4 regions of the Peribacillus sp. NPDC097895 genome follow, and region 3 is predicted to be linked to each of the others. Evidence: predicted binding sites of a transcription regulator. Region 3 holds the regulator's gene; each other region holds the start of a gene.
The links. Region 3 encodes LexA, which represses DNA repair genes until DNA is damaged. Its sites were predicted from a motif close to CGAACATATGTTCG; they were not measured.
Positions count from the first base shown of each region.

Region 1: the regulator LexA is predicted to act here: its motif matches at 1,477-1,490, upstream of uvrB (excinuclease ABC subunit UvrB).
Region 2: the regulator LexA is predicted to act here: its motif matches at 1,963-1,976, upstream of addB (helicase-exonuclease AddAB subunit AddB).
Region 4: the regulator LexA is predicted to act here: its motif matches at 2,044-2,057, upstream of ACQKMH_RS20140 (YolD-like family protein).

Region 1 covers NZ_JBNNSH010000003.1:266,633-271,083, forward strand. The annotation lists gene uvrB (excinuclease ABC subunit UvrB) at 1-1,344, opposite strand, end outside; gene ACQKMH_RS17600 (CsbA family protein) at 1,563-1,793, opposite strand; gene ACQKMH_RS17605 (catalase) at 1,982-3,589, opposite strand; gene ACQKMH_RS17610 (MMPL family transporter) at 3,861-4,451, shown strand, end outside.
Region 2 covers NZ_JBNNSH010000002.1:557,863-562,313, reverse strand. The annotation lists gene ACQKMH_RS14060 (hypothetical protein) at 31-414, opposite strand; gene ACQKMH_RS14055 (TVP38/TMEM64 family protein) at 704-1,318, shown strand; gene lepB (signal peptidase I) at 1,352-1,915, shown strand; gene addB (helicase-exonuclease AddAB subunit AddB) at 2,107-4,451, shown strand, end outside.
Region 3 covers NZ_JBNNSH010000004.1:336,355-340,805, forward strand. The annotation lists gene ACQKMH_RS20685 (esterase/lipase family protein) at 1-817, shown strand, start outside; gene ACQKMH_RS20690 (hypothetical protein) at 1,422-1,709, opposite strand; gene lexA (transcriptional repressor LexA) at 2,306-2,929, opposite strand; gene yneA (cell division suppressor protein YneA) at 3,085-3,396, shown strand; gene ACQKMH_RS20705 (YneB family resolvase-like protein) at 3,416-4,072, shown strand; gene ACQKMH_RS20710 (DUF896 domain-containing protein) at 4,138-4,371, shown strand.
Region 4 covers NZ_JBNNSH010000004.1:211,144-215,594, reverse strand. The annotation lists gene ACQKMH_RS20155 (hypothetical protein) at 212-703, opposite strand; gene ACQKMH_RS20150 (hypothetical protein) at 767-952, opposite strand; gene ACQKMH_RS20145 (hypothetical protein) at 1,323-1,610, opposite strand; gene ACQKMH_RS20140 (YolD-like family protein) at 1,667-2,011, opposite strand; gene ACQKMH_RS20135 (hypothetical protein) at 2,303-2,464, shown strand; gene ACQKMH_RS20130 (hypothetical protein) at 2,534-2,680, shown strand; gene ACQKMH_RS20125 (hypothetical protein) at 2,979-3,458, opposite strand; partial or broken gene ACQKMH_RS20120 (AAA family ATPase) at 3,673-3,786, shown strand; gene ACQKMH_RS20115 (hypothetical protein) at 4,162-4,451, shown strand, end outside.

The DNA.
Region 1 (4,451 bases), on a different contig from region 3:
GACACGTTCGTTCTTTTTCACCCGATCCTGTATTTCACCAATCAAGTCATCTATCTGCCCTTCAATTGGCCGTACTTCAATCGTTGGATCCAGCAAGCCGGTAGGACGGATAATCTGCTGAACCATTTCTGGTGTATGCTCAAGTTCATATGGTCCCGGAGTTGCCGAAACGAATATCGATTGATGGACCTTTTTTTCAAATTCTTCAAATCTTAGCGGACGGTTATCTTTTGCAGACGGCAGACGGAAGCCATGATCGACGAGTACTTGCTTACGTGCCTGATCTCCATTGAACATGCCCCTGATTTGAGAAAGGGTTACGTGCGACTCATCCACGACCAGCAGAAAGTCTTCAGGAAAATAATCTATTAACGTGTACGGCGTCGCACCTGCCGGACGAAGCGTTAAATGTCGGGAATAGTTCTCGATCCCTGAACAAAAGCCCATTTCCCGCATCATTTCCAAATCATAACGGGTCCGTTGCTCCAAGCGCTGGGCTTCAAGCAATTTCTCATCTTCCCTTAATTCCTTCAATCGTTCTTCCAGTTCAATCTCGATATTTTGGATGGCTACCCTCATTTTCTCTTCGCGGGTTACGAAATGGGAAGCCGGGAAAATAGCAATATGTTCGCGTTCACCAGTGATTTCACCAGTAAGGGCATCGACTTCACGGATACGGTCAATCTCATCCCCGAAAAACTCGACCCGTACGCAATGTTCATCGCGGGAGGCCGGGAAGATTTCGACCACATCGCCGCGAACGCGGAAAGTCCCCCGTTGAAAGGCAATATCATTTCGTTCATATTGAATATCCACAAGTCTGTGCAACAATGCATTTCGGTCTATTTCCATGCCCGTTCGGAGAGAAACGACCATCTCACGGTACTCTTCAGGGGAACCCAGACCATAAATGCACGATACACTGGCAATGATGATGACATCTTTCCTTTCGAACAAAGATGAAGTTGCCGAGTGACGCAGTTTATCGATCTCATCGTTGATGCTTGCATCTTTTTCGATGAATGTATCAGTGGATGGAACATAAGCCTCTGGCTGATAGTAATCATAATAGCTAACGAAATATTCGACGGCATTATTAGGGAAAAACTCTTTGAACTCACTGTAAAGTTGCCCTGCCAACGTTTTATTGTGGGCGATGACAAGGGTCGGTTTATTGATTTGCTGAATCACATTGGAAACGGTGAACGTTTTCCCTGTCCCCGTCGCCCCCAATAATGTCTGCATTTCCTTTCCTTCTTTAATCCCATCGACAAGCATTTCAATTGCTGCAGGTTGATCCCCTTGAGGAGAGTATTTTGAGACTAACTCAAATTTATCCTTCACCAAGCATAGCCTCCTATTGAAATATTTTTATATGAAAAACGGGACATGACCATATCCCTTCTATTTATTCCGGTTTAAGAATGTATATATACACATTCTACCACAATTGCCTCAAAACAAACCAGCAATAAGCGAACGTCCATTCTACTTTTAGATTGTGAACTCTATGGGCGTTGGAGTGTAAATGCAAGTTGAGTACAAAAAAAGCACCTTTGATGTCAGGCGCTCTTGGATGTTCGTTTCATCATTCTTTTCGATAACCAAAATCCCACTGTCAGGGATAATGCATCAACGATGATCAATAAGTTTGTATGCGTATAACCTTTATATGCAGAAGCTGTAATCAAGGCAACAGTTAAAACAAGTCCCACGACATTGTTATAGGTAACCCTTGAAAATAACATGACAAGTAGACAAGGAAGGAAAAGGGCAGAAAGAATTTTAATCATTTTATCATCTCCTTTATAAGAGAAAAATAGAGTAGTTTCAGTTTAAATGATTATGAAGTTTTTTGCCAATCTATTTCCTGCTTGATTTCATATCATCTTCAGAAGAACGTTCCAGCCATCCACTCAATTATTCCCATAAAAAAAGGAAGCCAACCCCTTTAAAAGGAGTTGCTTCTTTTTTTGACCAATCAATATGGATCTGCTTCATGTCCTTTTCTTTCTGCATCCTCTGGGTTATCCGTTCCACCTAGAGGCTTTGAAGAATTCGTATGTTCAGAAGCTGAAGCTAGGCCCTCTTTTAGTCTGCGGCCATATTCTTCATCAGCCTCTGCAGCAAGAGCTATCATTTTTTCTTGAATGCGCGGGTCTGCCGGAGCTAATGCCGATACTAAATTGGAGATTAAATCATCTCTTTCCCAATCTTCAAATTCACGATATGTTTCACCAGCCTGTTTCGTATTGCTTTGGCGATCTATTGTTTCACGGACCAGTTTTCCTTCTACAAATGGTGTATGCTCTTTACCCGTTTGTTCGGCTTCCTTCAACCCTCCTACAGTTGATGGCTCATAGTTGATGTGAGGACTTTGATTGCCTCTGCCAACTTCATATTGCATCTGGCCGCCAGTCTGATTCGTGGCTGTTGGTTTCTTTGGAGCATTAATCGGCAATTGAAGATAATTTGCTCCAACACGGTGACGTTGTGTATCAGAATAAGAGAATGTACGTCCTTGTAACATTTTGTCATCGGAGAAGTCCAGCCCGTCCACCAAGACGCCCGTCCCGAATGCAGCTTGTTCGACTTCAGTGAAATAGTCCTCCGGATTTTTATTCAATACCATCGTACCGACATGCAGCCATGGGAACTCATCTTTCGGCCAGATCTTCGTATCATCCAGCGGATCAAAATCCAACTCAGGATGATTATCATCACTCATGATCTGTACGTTTAAATCCCATTCCGGATATTCCCCACGTTCAATCGCTTCATATAAGTCCTGTGTGGCATGATTGAAATTCGTTGCTTGAATTTCATTGGCCTCTTTCTGTGTCAAGTTCTTGATCCCTTGTTTCGGTTCCCAATGATACTTGACAAGTACAGCTTTGCCCTCTTCATTCACCCATTTATAAGTATTGACGCCCGACCCTTGCATCATTCGGTAATTGGCTGGAATGCCCCAAGGGGAGAATACAAATGTGACCATATGAAATGTTTCCGGTGAGCTGGAGCAAAAATCGAAAATCCTTCTGCCATCCTGAATATTCGTGACCGGATCCGGTTTGAAGGCATGAATTAAATCAGGGAATTTCATGGCATCCCGGATAAAGAAAATTTTCAGGTTATTCCCCACAAGATCCCAGTTTCCGTCCTCCGTATAAAATTTAACGGCAAATCCCCTAGGGTCACGCAGCGTTTCCGGGGATGTCCCTCCATGGATTACAGATGAAAATCTCACGAATACCGGTGTTTTTTTACCTTCCTCCTGAAAGACTTTCGCTCTCGTATATTTTGAAATCGGCTCGTCCCCCGCTTTACCAGTCGGAACAAAGTAACCATGGGCACCTGCACCACGGGCATGCACGACCCGTTCCGGAATGCGCTCCCTATCGAAGTGACTGATCTTTTCCAGGAAGTCATAGTTCTCCAAGGTACTTGGTCCTCTGTTCCCCACAGTTCGAATGCTCTGGTTGTTCGTTACAGGGTGCCCTTGCCTGTTCGTTAATGTTTCATTAGATTCATCATTTGCTTTTTTGGATTTATCGGACAAAAAAATCCCTCCTCTGTTAATAAAAGCCATAATACTACTTTACTTTCCCCAATTCCCTATATTTAACTCTCCAAACTTCATATTTACATACCATTAATCAAATGAGTGCTTTTTTCCTATATGGAAATGAGTATATTTTCATTCCACCTACTAAGTTTCATAATAAGGATGAAAAGCTTTGAATGAGCATACCCATTTTTGTATAAGTCAACAGGACGCCATTATAATGAAGTAAGGACAAAAATAAATCAAAAGCGAGGTAACCTCATTGGACGAATCAATATTAGGAAGACTTAGCAGGATGATGACTGGAAAAACCAGTCGCTGGGTTGTCATTGCTGTATGGATAATTGCAGCAATACTATTAACACTCACATTGCCTGACGTAAAGGATCGAACAGCAAATAATGCCGCGGACTTGCCTGCAGACTCAGCTTCTGTCGTGGCTGATGAACTTATTAAAGAAAAGTTCCCCAATTCCTCAGGGATTCCAGCCTTACTGACATGGCATCGGGAAGGCGGACTGACAGAAGCCGACTTGACCGAAATCCAGTACCTTTCCAAAGAGCTGACAGATCATCCACTGACTCAGCAATCTTTTTTACCACCGCTTCATGAAATCCCATTGCCCGCTCTGCATGGGTCCGTTTCAGAAGATGGCATGACTTTCGTACAGCCGCTCTTCTTTAAAGAAAAGACCGAGACTGCCCTTCTGGAAAAAAATCTTGAAAGCATTAATGAAATCGTTTCAGAACGTATTGGAACAGACCCGTTCAAGGTCCCGATAGATTCAGATGAATTATCCCTTCGTGTAACAGGCCCTGTAGGGATATCCGTCGATGCAACGGGATTATTTTCAGGTGCTGATTTCCAATTGCTTTTAGCAACCGTA
Region 2 (4,451 bases), on a different contig from region 3:
CTTTAATCATCCATAAACATCGTGTATATGTTAGGCTGGTCCCCTATCCCTTGAGCGGTGACTTCTCTCGAAAAAGTAATAGCATAACAAGTCTTCGGTTTTGTTGCGAAGGCGGGGATTGAAATAATTATGATGTTCCTCGTATCCTTTATATAAAAAACAATACATCGTGAAGGATTCATCGCGTTTGATTTCACTTACCTTAATATTCTCCTTGCGCAAATATCTCCGTACCTCGGCAAGGTCATCCTGAACGGCTTTTAAAATATGTTCAATTAGTTCCGAATAGGGCCTTTTTAATTTAAACGGACTAATTTCGATGACCTTGAGATCCCGGTTTAAGACTGTAATCACCATAGGGAGGTAGATGGCTTTTTCAATCATATTTCGGTCGCCTTCTGGAATGCGGGTCATCTCACCGCTCCTTTCTAAAAAAGCGCGTTTTTAATATGAATATGTATATTTTGTGAAAACAAGAACATATGTTCTGTTTTTTATCCTAATGTATTTTCAGTCGATATGCAAGAAGTATTAATAATAGTGAAATATTTGTTAATAAGATTATGTTTTCCCGAGTTAGGGAAAGTATGAAGATATATGGATAATAATTCTTGCAATTTCAGGGGAAAGTGTTATATCTAAAATAAACAGCTTTTTAATAAGTTTATGTTGCTTTGATGGCAGCATGTCGAGGGAGATAATTATGGACTTGGAGACTATACGTGAGTGGTTTACACTTGATAATATATCAGCACTTATTCAGCAATATCGCTCATTCGGTCCAATTCCTGGAATCTTACTGCCGATGCTGGAAGCATTTTTGCCCTTTTTACCCTTAGTGGTGTTCGTACTGGCTAATGCAACGGCTTTTGGTCTCTGGTGGGGGTTTTTATTTTCATGGATTGGTGCGGTAGCGGGGTCTTTTTTAATCTTTTTAGTTATTAGAAAATATGGTCAACTGAGGTTTTTTCGATTTTTGCAAAAACATAAGCAGGTACAGAGGTTGATGGTTTGGGTGGAAAGCCATGGATTCGGACCTTTGTTCATCCTGCTCTGCTTCCCTTTTACACCATCGGCCATCGTGAATATTGTGGCAGGTCTTTCAAAAGTCAGTCCCTTGCAATATGGACTGGCAGTTGTAGGTGGAAAAGCGGTGATGATTTTTACGATTAGCTTCGTCGGCTATGATTTAGTATCCTTAATACATAAGCCCATGCGTACGATCATTATCGGGATTGTCATTTTTATCCTCTGGTATGTGGGAAAAAGACTGGAAGTCCGGTTAAATAAAAGCATGAAGAGAGAAGAAGGACAATAAGTTAGTATATAAATGTAGTAGGGGTTGAACGAGATGGGAAAAACAAACAAGAATTCTTTATCCGATTGGATAAAAGCAACCATGATAGCTTTTGTTATTTACATCTTAATCCGTACATTTTTCTTTTCAAGCTATGATGTTGAAGGGAAATCGATGCAGCCGACCCTTGAAGATGGCGATAAACTTGTTGTGAATAAAATCAATTACCAGATTCAAGATATCAACCGTTTTGACATTATTGTTTTTCATGCCAATTCACAAGAAGATTATGTTAAACGAGTTATAGGAATTGCTGGTGACCGCATTCGTTATAAGGATGATTGGCTTTACGTAAATGGTGAGAAAGTGGAAGAGCCTTATCTTGAAAAAGTCAAGGCGGGTTTCCCTGGGCAAAATTTCACGGGTGACTTCACATTAAAAGAATTGACGGACATGACCACCGTCCCCGAGGGCAAGCTTTTTGTCATGGGTGATAACCGTCTTGAAAGTGCGGACAGCCGTCACTTTGGCTATATACCAGTTGAAAATGTTGTCGGTAAAGTCGATGTTCGATATTGGCCAATCAAAGAATTCAATTATAGATTTACAGGTGAATGATTGCAAAAGCCCGGAAAATTTGAGGGCTTTTTCTTTTGGGAAAAAAGCGAACGTACGATTGGTGTTTTTTTATGGGAAACGGTAAAATAATAGAAAGTAAATCTTAATTGGAAACAGAAACCTAGTCAAAAAGACGAAAGTATTTCTGTTATGATAGATCTAGATATTATGTTGTATAAGGGGGAAAAGAGATGTCACTCCGTTTTTTACTGGGAAGATCGGGTGCAGGGAAAACTTCGAATATATTGGACGAAATTCGTTCCAAATTGGCAGAAGATCCCGAAGGCAATCCAATCATTTATCTCGTTCCTGATCAAATGACGTTTCTATCTGAATATAAATTAGTTAAAACACCAGGTCTTGCGGGAATGATTCGGACGCAGGTTTTCAGTTTTAGCAGACTGGCTTGGCGCGTTCTTCAGGAAACTGGGGGAATGAGCCGCCTACATTTGGACAGCGTCGGCGTCAATATGCTGATAAGGAAAATCATGGATGATAAAAAAGATGAGCTAAAGATGTTTCGTCGATCGGCTGATAAGCAGGGGTTCATTGCACAGATGGAACTAATGCTGGCTGAGTTCAAGCAGTATTGCATCCAACCGGATGACATTCAAAACTATTTGACCGATACATCTGAGGCAGGCAGCGGAATTCAGGATAAACTGCATGACCTTGAATTGGTCTATCAGGCATTTGAGGATGAAATGGTTGGCAAATATTTAGATTCCGAAGACTATTTCACTTTACTTATTGAAAAAATGTCAGAGTCTTCATATATAAGGAGCGCCGATATTTATATCGATGGTTTTTATAGCTTGACACCACAGGAATTATTGATTGTGGAAGAAATGATGAAGCTGTGCAAGAGTGTAACGGTTTCGCTGACATTAGATCAGCCCTACAGACAATATGCCCCGGATGATTTGCAATTGTTCAGGCAGACGGGAAACCTGTATCATCACCTATATCAAGCTGGATTGAGAAATGATATACCAATTTCAGAGGATCGCATTTTAAAAGGAACGGAAAGGTTTGTAACGAGTCCAGGCCTGAATCATCTGGAAACTTATTTTGCCATTCGTCCTGCACGGACGTTTGAGCAGTCACCTGATGTAACGATTGCCCAGGCAGTTAATCGCAGAGCTGAAATTGAAGGCGTAGCCCGGGATATCTTGACACTGGTCAGGCAGAAGCAGCACCGTTTCCGTGATATTGCGATCTTAGTTCGTAATGGTGAAGCATACGCAGATATTTTACAAACCGTTTTTCGGGATTATAAAATTCCCTTGTTCGTCGATTCCAAACGGACCATGCTTAATCATCCTCTGATAGAACTGATTCGTTCCACTTTGGAGATCATCAATGGTTATTGGAGGTATGAACCGGTATTTCGAGCAATCAAGACGGAGCTTTTATTTCCGCTGCAAAAAAATCATGATAGGATGCGGGAGCAAGTGGATAAGCTCGAAAACTATGTGCTGGCCCGTGGAATCAAAGGGAGCAGGTGGACTTCGAAAGATCGTTGGACGTACCGGCGCTTCCGAGGGCTGGAACTGGAGGAACGGAACCAAACCGATAAGGAAATGAAGCTTGAGCAAGAGTTGAATGAGATGAAGCAATTATTTACCGAGCCCATCTTGAAGCTATCAAAACGTGTTAAAAAGGCTGATAATGGGAGGGAATTGTGCGAAGCCCTTTATCTATATCTTGAAGAATTGCACGTACCGGAAAAATTGGAAAAGCTGAAACAGGAGGCCGAAGAAGCAGGTGATTTGGTTTCGGCAAGAGAGCACGAACAAACGTGGAATGCGGTTGTCGATCTGTTAGACCAATTCGTTGAACTGCTAAGCGAAGAAAAGCTTTCCATGAAACAGTTTGCGGTAATCATTGAAGCTGGTTTGGAGTCTCTTGAATTTTCTTTGGTACCGCCGGCAATTGACCAAGTCCTTGTCGCTAATCTCGATTTATCCCGACTTGATGATGTGAAGACAGCTTTTGTTATCGGCTTGAATGAGGGGGTCTTGCCAGGAAAAGCTTTATCTGACGGGATTTTTTCCGATAGTGATCGTGAAGTGCTGTTAGCCGGTGGACTTGACGTTGCTCCAAGTTCAAAGGTGCGCCTCCTTGATGAGGAGTTTACGGCGTATAAAGCTTTTACTACACCTGCTGAGAGGCTTTATTTATCATATCCGCTTGCCGATGAGGAGGGAAAGGCGCTTTTACCTTCATCCTACCTAAAACGGGTAAGGGATGTACTGCCTAACGTTTCCGATGTGTATTATATGAACGATCCATCTGATCTGTCTGCTGAGGAACAGATGAAATACGCGGCAAATTACGATGTGGCCCTATCGTATCTGGCAGCCCAATTGCAGCTAAAAAAAAGGAACTATCCAATCCATACACTATGGTGGGATGTATATAATGCCATAATAGGGGATGAAGTGGTCGGTCCTTTTGCAACTAAGGTATTATCAAGTCTTTTTTACCAAAATAGAACGAAGAAATTATCAGAAGAAACAAGTAAGCAATTATA
Region 3 (4,451 bases):
GAGTTCAAAAATTCCCTATGCGTCACATTTGTTTACTGATCCGAACTTAGATCACGATAATATTCGAGTGGGTTCAGCTGTATTTCCAAGAATTGAGCCCTATTTAAGAAGCGCTTCCACTGTTGAGCTTCCGAGTGTAATGGTTAAATATAAACAACAAGTTGAAGATGATGTCATTACAACCGCTCTCGCACAAACCGTTCTAGGAGGTGTTCTGCAACGAAATATCTGGAACGAACAAACTTTCCATGTAAATGAAGCAGCCCCAGGTAATATAACCATATATACAGCCTCAAAAGATGTTGAGGTTGAATTAATTTCTCCATCCAATAAAAGGCATTCGCCTTCGGTAAAGGTCCACTCTGCAAAATATGAAGCTTCCTTTTTTAATGGTGCAACCATCCAAACATTTAATGGAAACAACCTTGAGATTGGGGACTGGAGAGTGCGAATGAAGACTAAGTCACCAACTGACGCCTACCTGTTAACAGCACAATTTAACGAAACGAATCCCATTACATTAAGCATGTCTGGAAAGGTTAAGCAAAAGGATGCGAAATTTTTAATAAAGAATCCTATCAATAATAAAAAAGGGCCAATCAGCACCACTTTTATGGTTCATTTGTTAGATGAATCCGGGAATGAAATTAATGAAAAAAGCTCAATACAAGTAATGGACAAAGAAAATTTTTCAGGTACCCTTCCAGATGTACCTAAATCGGGTGTTTATAATGTAACGATTGATGTCATGGAAAGAAGTGTCAGTGGTGCTGAAAGGACCCGTACGCTGATTCGTTCTGTTTATATTGAAAAATAGTAAGAAGATGCCTTCTTTTTATTGAAGGCATCTCGGACCGCCCGCAGAAAGCGAGTGCCTGGAGGGGAAATCAGCGGTCAAATTCTCCCCACCAAAAAACTGTAGGCAAAATCCATTATTATCGAATATGTAGACAAAAGGAGTTCTATCTACCTGTTAAAACAAAGTTGATTGGAACGGAAGGTCCGAGACTCCCGCTTAGGGATACGCGTCCAAGGGAGACCCCGCAGGCACAAAGAGCGCCGAAAGCGAGTGCCAGAGATTAAATCTACGTTAAAATTTACAAACCTAAAAAACTGTAGACAAACTCAATTATTAATTAGTTTGTCTACAGTCGAAGAAATAAATCAAAATCGTGAAAACAGTGGAAAGAAGCCTTTACCACCAGAAATTCATCAAGATAGAAACCAAGGAGCTTAAAGAGATTTCAACGGAGCTTGAGAGGTTACTATTTGAAAGATGAACCAACAAAAAAGTTTGCCTATTCGTTTCTTACAGCAGCATACCGCAATATAAATTGCGTGTGGTCGATGGTATAGATACGATGTAGTAGCCTGTTATTTAATAGATGAATGAATTTCATCTCCGGCCATACACTAGATAGCTAATCTGTCTTTTCATTAGATGATCTATAGGACAAAATGCCAGTTTTGAGCGCAGCGTAATTGCCTATACTTGCATAGCCATAAAACCAGCCCATAAAAATTCCTGCAACCAAATGATTTCTATGGCTGATGAAAATGGAAATGAACAAGCCAAGAACTAATGCGATGGTAGGGATGAATTTTTTAGGAGTATGAAACAAAACCTTAATCAGTTGAGTAAGTATTATTATGGTAGGAATGGCTATCACTGCATCCCAAAAATTTGTATGGATGGTCGGGAAGTCCATAATTTCACCACCTTAAATTGGAAGATGTACAAAATTAACTTTCACCATTTATATAGGATTTATACCACAGTAATTTTTACGATAGAAGCCATTTAACAAAGAAAGGTAATCCGAGCAGTTTTAAAGATTTTCAACGGTCAACTTATAAAGCCATCAATCCAAGTAAAGTAATGGATTTGATGGCTTTTTCTGCGTTGGAGGACAAAATGGTTTAGGTGTCAACGGTACGCCAGTTTAACGATTCAGAATCGTTGAGGATAATCATATCGTCAAGATTCAGTCTCTGCGCATGCCGAAGCATTGGATTTTATGGAAGTACAGTTTTTTTAGCTTGATCACATGAACTTTATCTGGGTGCGTGAATTTATTCCTCTTTTTTAAAATTTAACTATAGGTTGCATTTACATAGGCTTCCACGCACCGAATGGCAATTGTTTACTTTCCTATTAGCAATAAAAGAAAAAAGGAAAATTGAAATAATCCTATTAAAATTCCCTTCTATTAAATAAAAGTAATCAAAACCTAGTCTTCCATATGCATAATGAGAGAGTTTGGGACATAAATTAAAACAAACAAAAAAAGCGCCTTTAGCGCTTTTAGTGTATTTGTCTATATAAGCCTATTACTTTTCCAAGTATCGAAACATCTCTTAAAATAATGGGTTCCATATTTGAGTTCTCAGGCTGAAGCCTTATGTAATCCGGTTCCTTAAAGAATCGTTTTACAGTGGCTTCATCATCTTCAGTCATAGCCACGACGATATCTCCGTTATTGGCACTGCTTTGTTGTTTCACGATGACATAATCCCCATCATGAATTCCTGCCTCGATCATACTCTCTCCCATGATTTCGAGCATGAATACATGGTCATCATGTGGAACCATGCTTTCGGGAAGCGGGAAGTATTCTTCTATGTTCTCAATGGCCGTAATCGGCATGCCTGCTGTTACTTTTCCAAGTAAAGGCACGTTCACAACATTCGTTTTCGGTATACTGTTGGCTTCTTCTAAATTCAGGATTTCAATGGCCCTCGGCTTGGTAGGATCACGTCTTATCAGTCCTTTGCTTTCCAGGCGGGATAAATGTCCGTGAACTGTTGAACTTGATGCAAGTCCCACTGCTTCGCCAATCTCCCTTACGGAAGGCGGATACCCTTTTTGGCGAACTTCTTCTTTAATGAAATCAAGAATATCTTGCTGCCGTTTTGATAGTTTAGTCATTTTTGCACCTCTTCTCCAATTTTCTTTGCTTCATTATATCATGGCCCCCATCTCTATACAAACATAAGTTCGAATTTTGTTGTTGACTGAAACAAACGTTCGTATTATAATTCGGATATAACATACGAACGAACATTCGCTTTGGAGGGATATTTATGAAAAATTTATACAAAAACTATATTTATACGATTCTATTAGCGGGATCTGTATTCATCTTTTCAATTTTATTCTCTTGTACATTAGACAACGATCAAAAAAAGGATTTCCTTTCTATAGAAGTAAGCGAAGGCGACACCTTATGGGGAATTGCCGAAGAATATGAAGAAGCTAATTTGACAAAAAAAGAATTCATTGGTTGGATAGAAGAGCATAATGGGGTCAGGGCGGATTCAATTAAACCTGGTCAAGTCATTGTCATACCTGTTAAAGGGGAAGAACTTGTTCAGAATTTGGCAAGCGAGCAGTAAGTAGCGAAGGTAGGGTATTATGAAGGCAGTAATCTATTGCAGGGTTAGCACAGAAAAAGAGTCACAGGAAACATCATTGGCAAGGCAGGAAGATGAATTGGTCAAATTGGCAGAGAAGCTGGATGTAGAAGTTGTTTCCATAATAAAAGAACAGGCTAGCGGTTATGAGTTAAACCGTGATGGCATTTTTGACATGCTTGAACTTTTTAAAACCAAAGAAGCTGAAGTTCTATTAATCCAAGACGAAACAAGGCTGGGGAGAGGGAATGCGAAAATTGCCCTTTTCCATGTCATTCTTAAAGAAGGCGTGAAAATTTATACGCTTTCACACGATGGGGAACTGGAGTTATCGGATTCAGATGCCATGGTCATCCAGATAGTCGGTATTGTCGAAGAATATCAAAGGAAATTACATAATTTGAAAATAAAACGCGGTATGTTAAGAGCCGTTGAAAAAGGATACCGCCCTCAAAAAAATCTTCATAATCAGAGGAATTCTACCGGAAGGGAACGTAAGGAGATTCCTATTGAAGAAATTATTAAACTTCGGGCTAATGGATTGACGTTTGCAGAAATCGCAGCCACTTTAAGGGGCTTTGGCTACCATGTATCTAAAGCCACTGTAAACCGACGCTTTCTTGAACATCAACAAAATACACAGGAAAGTCAATCATAGAACTTGTAATTTCGCTTTTTTTTTAATACCATGACAATATCCGCAGATTACGAAGGAGCGAAATTATGCTATCACAAGAAAAATTAGCCCGTATTAATGAACTTTCTAAAAAAGCAAAGGAAGAAGGATTAACGGAAGTTGAGGCGAAAGAGCAAACACAATTAAGAAGTGAGTATTTGGAAACATTTAGACGGTCCATGTCCAATACCTTGGAGCATGTAAAAGTTGTCGATCCAGAAGGTAATGATGTCACTCCTCAAAAGATAAAAGATATAAAAGAAAAAAGAAACTTACATTAATGCTTGGAATTTTCTGATGGTACACTCCATTGGAAGATTCTTTTTGCTTTATGATTAATAACAGATAGCATTCATGTATG
Region 4 (4,451 bases), 130 kb from region 3:
GGAGTAAATTTTGAATTTTCTCATTTAAATTTTCAGTGATAACTCTAACCTGCCCCTTTAGTTCCATAAGAAAAAGCTGCCTTAAAGACAGCTCCGATCTTCAGCTAACGCACCTGTTAGTTCGATAAGGATAACGGCACATAAAAAACCACTAAAAAAACCTGACTTTTCAGACAAGGGGTTTTAAGAACCATACATTTTAACGAGGTTATTATTCTATTCTAAGTTCCTTTTGCATTTCAATTCTAACTGAATTTCGTTTTTCAGGAAGAATAGTTTGTCTAAGTTTCTTTATTTCTTCTAACCTTTCAGAAGTTTGAGTCTTATATAAGTCTGGATCTAAATAGTTCATATATTTATGTAGGTTTGCTAACAAGTCCTTACACTTTTCACTAACAACATCCGATATATATAGTAGATTTAAAAAATAAAAATTATTTGCCTCGCGCAATTTATCCTCTGCTCTTTGGTAATTCAAGAGTCTTTCCATTTTCCTAATTTTCACAATTGCAGACTGTTTATCGACTCTCCATCCTTCTAAAATCCTATCTTGGTCGAAAATGGTCATCCCTATATCATCAAAATGTAATTTTAATTCATTCTCGGTAAAGAGATCGTACCTAAGAGATTTAACAAAACCACGTAAACCTTGTACATGTAATTCTAAAATTTCACCAAACGCAGATTCTAAATGGAAATGCATTTCCGGATACTTTTCATGTTTTTTTGAAGTAAATAACTCAAAGTCCTTAAAGTTTTTTTGTTGCTATAATTTTATTTTTTCTAACTCTTTTGCTATTCCCCCTTGATAGTCTGCCATCCTTTTATCAAAAACTTGTTTTGCCATTAATCGAGATATGAAGACTATACCAACGCCCAGTAATCCAAAAAAGGATAATCCCCCAATAACCTTCAAAAAATCATTTATGAAATAATCAATAATTGTCCCCATAGATAATGCCCCTTTATGCTCATTTATCAATCTTAATTCAAAATCCACACTATAAAGTCACAATAACACAATTAAGAAGGTGTAAATAAAAAAAGACACTTTCCCAAACTTTGAAAATGTACTTTGATATTTAACGTCTACTAAAACAAACAAATAACCTCTAAAGAGATTCAATTAGATTCATCTACTAATTTATCTACTACATTTCCATTTTCATCAAAAACAATGAACATATTAAAATTAGAGATAACCTAAATAAAATTTTCATTTTCATCCCTCAATGTAATGATTTCCTACATTTTACCACAAACTATCCTAAAACAATTTGAACGTTGGATACAAAAAAATAACCTCTAAAGAGATCCCTAAATTATATTTTTAGTTGATTAATTTTAAAAAGGTAAATCATCTTGTATTTTAGGCGTACCTTTCTTACTAAATCTGTAATGTCATTTTCTCTGTTGTAAACAACACTAACAATTTGAAAGTCGTTTGGATAGCGAACAGAGTTTTTTATCTTTTGTATCCACTCATAAGCTGATATAGCAGCAGTCCAGTCTGGTTCTTTTCTAAAGTCAGTTGTTATGACTGAACAACTACCAGATTGTAAGAACTTAGCACCGTTCGCAAACAATTGATCCTCAATCTGAATTTCCATTTGTATACTCCTAAATCTCTGTGCCTTTTACTTCCTGAATTTAAATAGTACTTTTTTTAATCCTCAACGATCACACTAATAATTTCATTAAATTTAATTTTCTCGAAGGAACTATCTTTCTTCTGAATACTTAACTCTTTCGTGACAGGATCAATATACACACAGTATCCATGCAGTTCAATTGGATTTCCCTCGTTATGCAATCTAAAGCTTATCGGTAAATGATATTCCATTGCATAATGAATGTTGTTTTCAAATTCTTCAACCTGGTATTCATCAAGGATAGGTTTTTTATTTAAGAAATAATCGTCCTTATCCTTTCTTTTATGTAATGCTTTATGTTCTGGTAACATTAATGCTGCTTGCCATTTAATGATACCTCTATCACGAATTGTACCCATTAGAAGAAGCCCTCCTTTTTATTTATTATATACGAACTAACGTTCTAGTTAAAGACAGAAAAAAATGCCTGTTCAAGTGATGTGAATACGAACGATGCATCAATGCCTCAATTCTGGAACCGATTATTATAATTTAAAATTTTATAGGCTAGACCCTAGAAACGTTTTAGTTTAATAGAATAAAATCCACCTAAATAGATAAGGGGAGTTTTTTTTAAAAGGGCTATAGAGTTTAAACGGTTTACTTTAATAGAATATACTCCACTTGATTAAGTAAGAGGGGGAATTCAAATGTTAAATACGAAAGTTTATGTAGGCAAGGCAAAGAACAGGTGGAACAGTTTCACAGTAGGGATAATCGTTGGTATCGGAAATGACCAATATTACATAGTAAGGTTTAGAGATGGAAGGAAAACGTGGATTAGGAAAGATTGGATTTTGTTTTGGTATTAGAAAGCTCCCTACGGGGAGTTTTTTTAGTTTATAGTAAAATATAGGAAAACATTAAATAGGGGGATGTAAATGAAAATTTCATCAAAGTTATCGTTAATCCTTATCTGTGCATATTTTTTGATTCCTGCAGCCGAAGATTGGATGACTTGGCCTCCATCTGTTTACATTTTCGATGAAAATGGGAGGCTAGTGGATAAATTAGTAGATACACCTTAATGAATCTCTTTAGAGGTTCTTTTTTTTATTTGTGTAGCTTTGAAATAAAGTTTGATTTAATTAACTCTATAAACCTTGATAAAATAGTAAATAGAAAAAGCGTGTTTTGAAAAAAAATCAAAACACGCTTTAAATATGTTCAATTAAACCATTCGTTTATAAATAAGTTTGAATGAAGGGTTATATTTTCCCTATAATAGAAATAACCACCAATTCAAAAGAATAAGTGGTTACTAGAACTATTATTTAACGTCAAAAAATCCTTCTGTTCCTAAGGATTTAATGTGATTTTTCATCTCTATTTTATTTTTATTTTTTCAATGCTTAATATTAATTTTTCTTGTAATGGAAAAATCACTTCTTGTTCTGCTCTGATAGCCGGTGAGTTTAATTCGAAATTTTTAATATCAAGTTTCATAGCTTCTATAAATCCTTTAACACTAATTCCTGGATTATCTTTTGTTGCTTCTGCTGTAATTATTGTATGAGAACACGATGAATCGAACCAATATAAATCTTCTAATTTTTCAGCTGATGTCCATGAAACATAATGATTATTATAATTCACTTCCTCAAGGTCTAAATGAACTCTTCTTATTTTCCCTGTATACAGTAGATATTTTGCAAACTCATTTTCTTCTTTATCTTCACTGTTCTCCCAATTACGAATATTTTGTAATAACTTTTTCCAATCTTCATCTGTTTTATCTAAACTACTTCTACCACTTCCCTCTTTTGGATGATTTACCCACATTCGAAATAATTCTAATAGATCCATTTTTAACTCCTTATTTTTAATACATACAATTATACTCTCTTGAATAATTTGATGTCTTTTTTATTTTCCTAAAAACTAAAAAGACCATTTACAAAATAGTAAGTGGTCTTGCAATCTTTAAAGAGATAGGAAATTCCGGTTCATCTTTTTTATAAACAGTTAAACTTTATTTCAAAGCCACAATTTGAAGTAATTTTAAAACCCAGCTACCTTCATAAATCGGTTATTTACTCAAATGGAACGTATTCTCGAAATCAATCACCTGACATCCATTACTTCAGAGGTCGTAGAAGCTGCAAGAAATAGCTTAGTGATTGGACGTAAATAATGAAAAAATCCCAGCTAATCCTCATATGTGAAAATAGCTGGGATTTTAACGTTTAGTGTGCAAAATAACACTTAAAATAAGTGCAAAGTACCGACGAAAGTGACAGCAATAAAAAACGTCCTTTTCAAATCGAACAGTGGTGTGTTCAGAAAAGGACGAGTTTTGGAACAAATAATAATATGTGTGCTTTTTTAACTTTGTTCAGCAATCTAGCCATATTGTTGAAGAACATCAAAGCTAATTTGATCGATTTTTTATAGAACATCGCTCTAGACACGAAGCTCTTCTTTTATATTTCAATTTGCACCTTATTTTTAAAGTAATATTTGATCTAGCTATGGTATATTCAAGTAAAGAGGGCAAAGGAGTTTTTAGATGAGTCAAAGATTGAACCAATTAAAGGGCAAATTTGAAAGTAATGGTATAGATTATAAAAAAATAGGTTTTCACTTAGACGATGCTTTTCTGTTAGCTGAACAGAAAGGGATAATTACTCTAGAGGATTACGCCGAGTTTTTAATAATTCAAAGTTATAGTGATGAATACTTTGAATATGCGAAAGAAAAAGTTAAGAAAATATCTGAATATATAGCTAACCTTGTTATCGAAGAAAATAAGTACGGACAATGTGTTGAAATAACAATATCCTTAACAAATTTACTTGA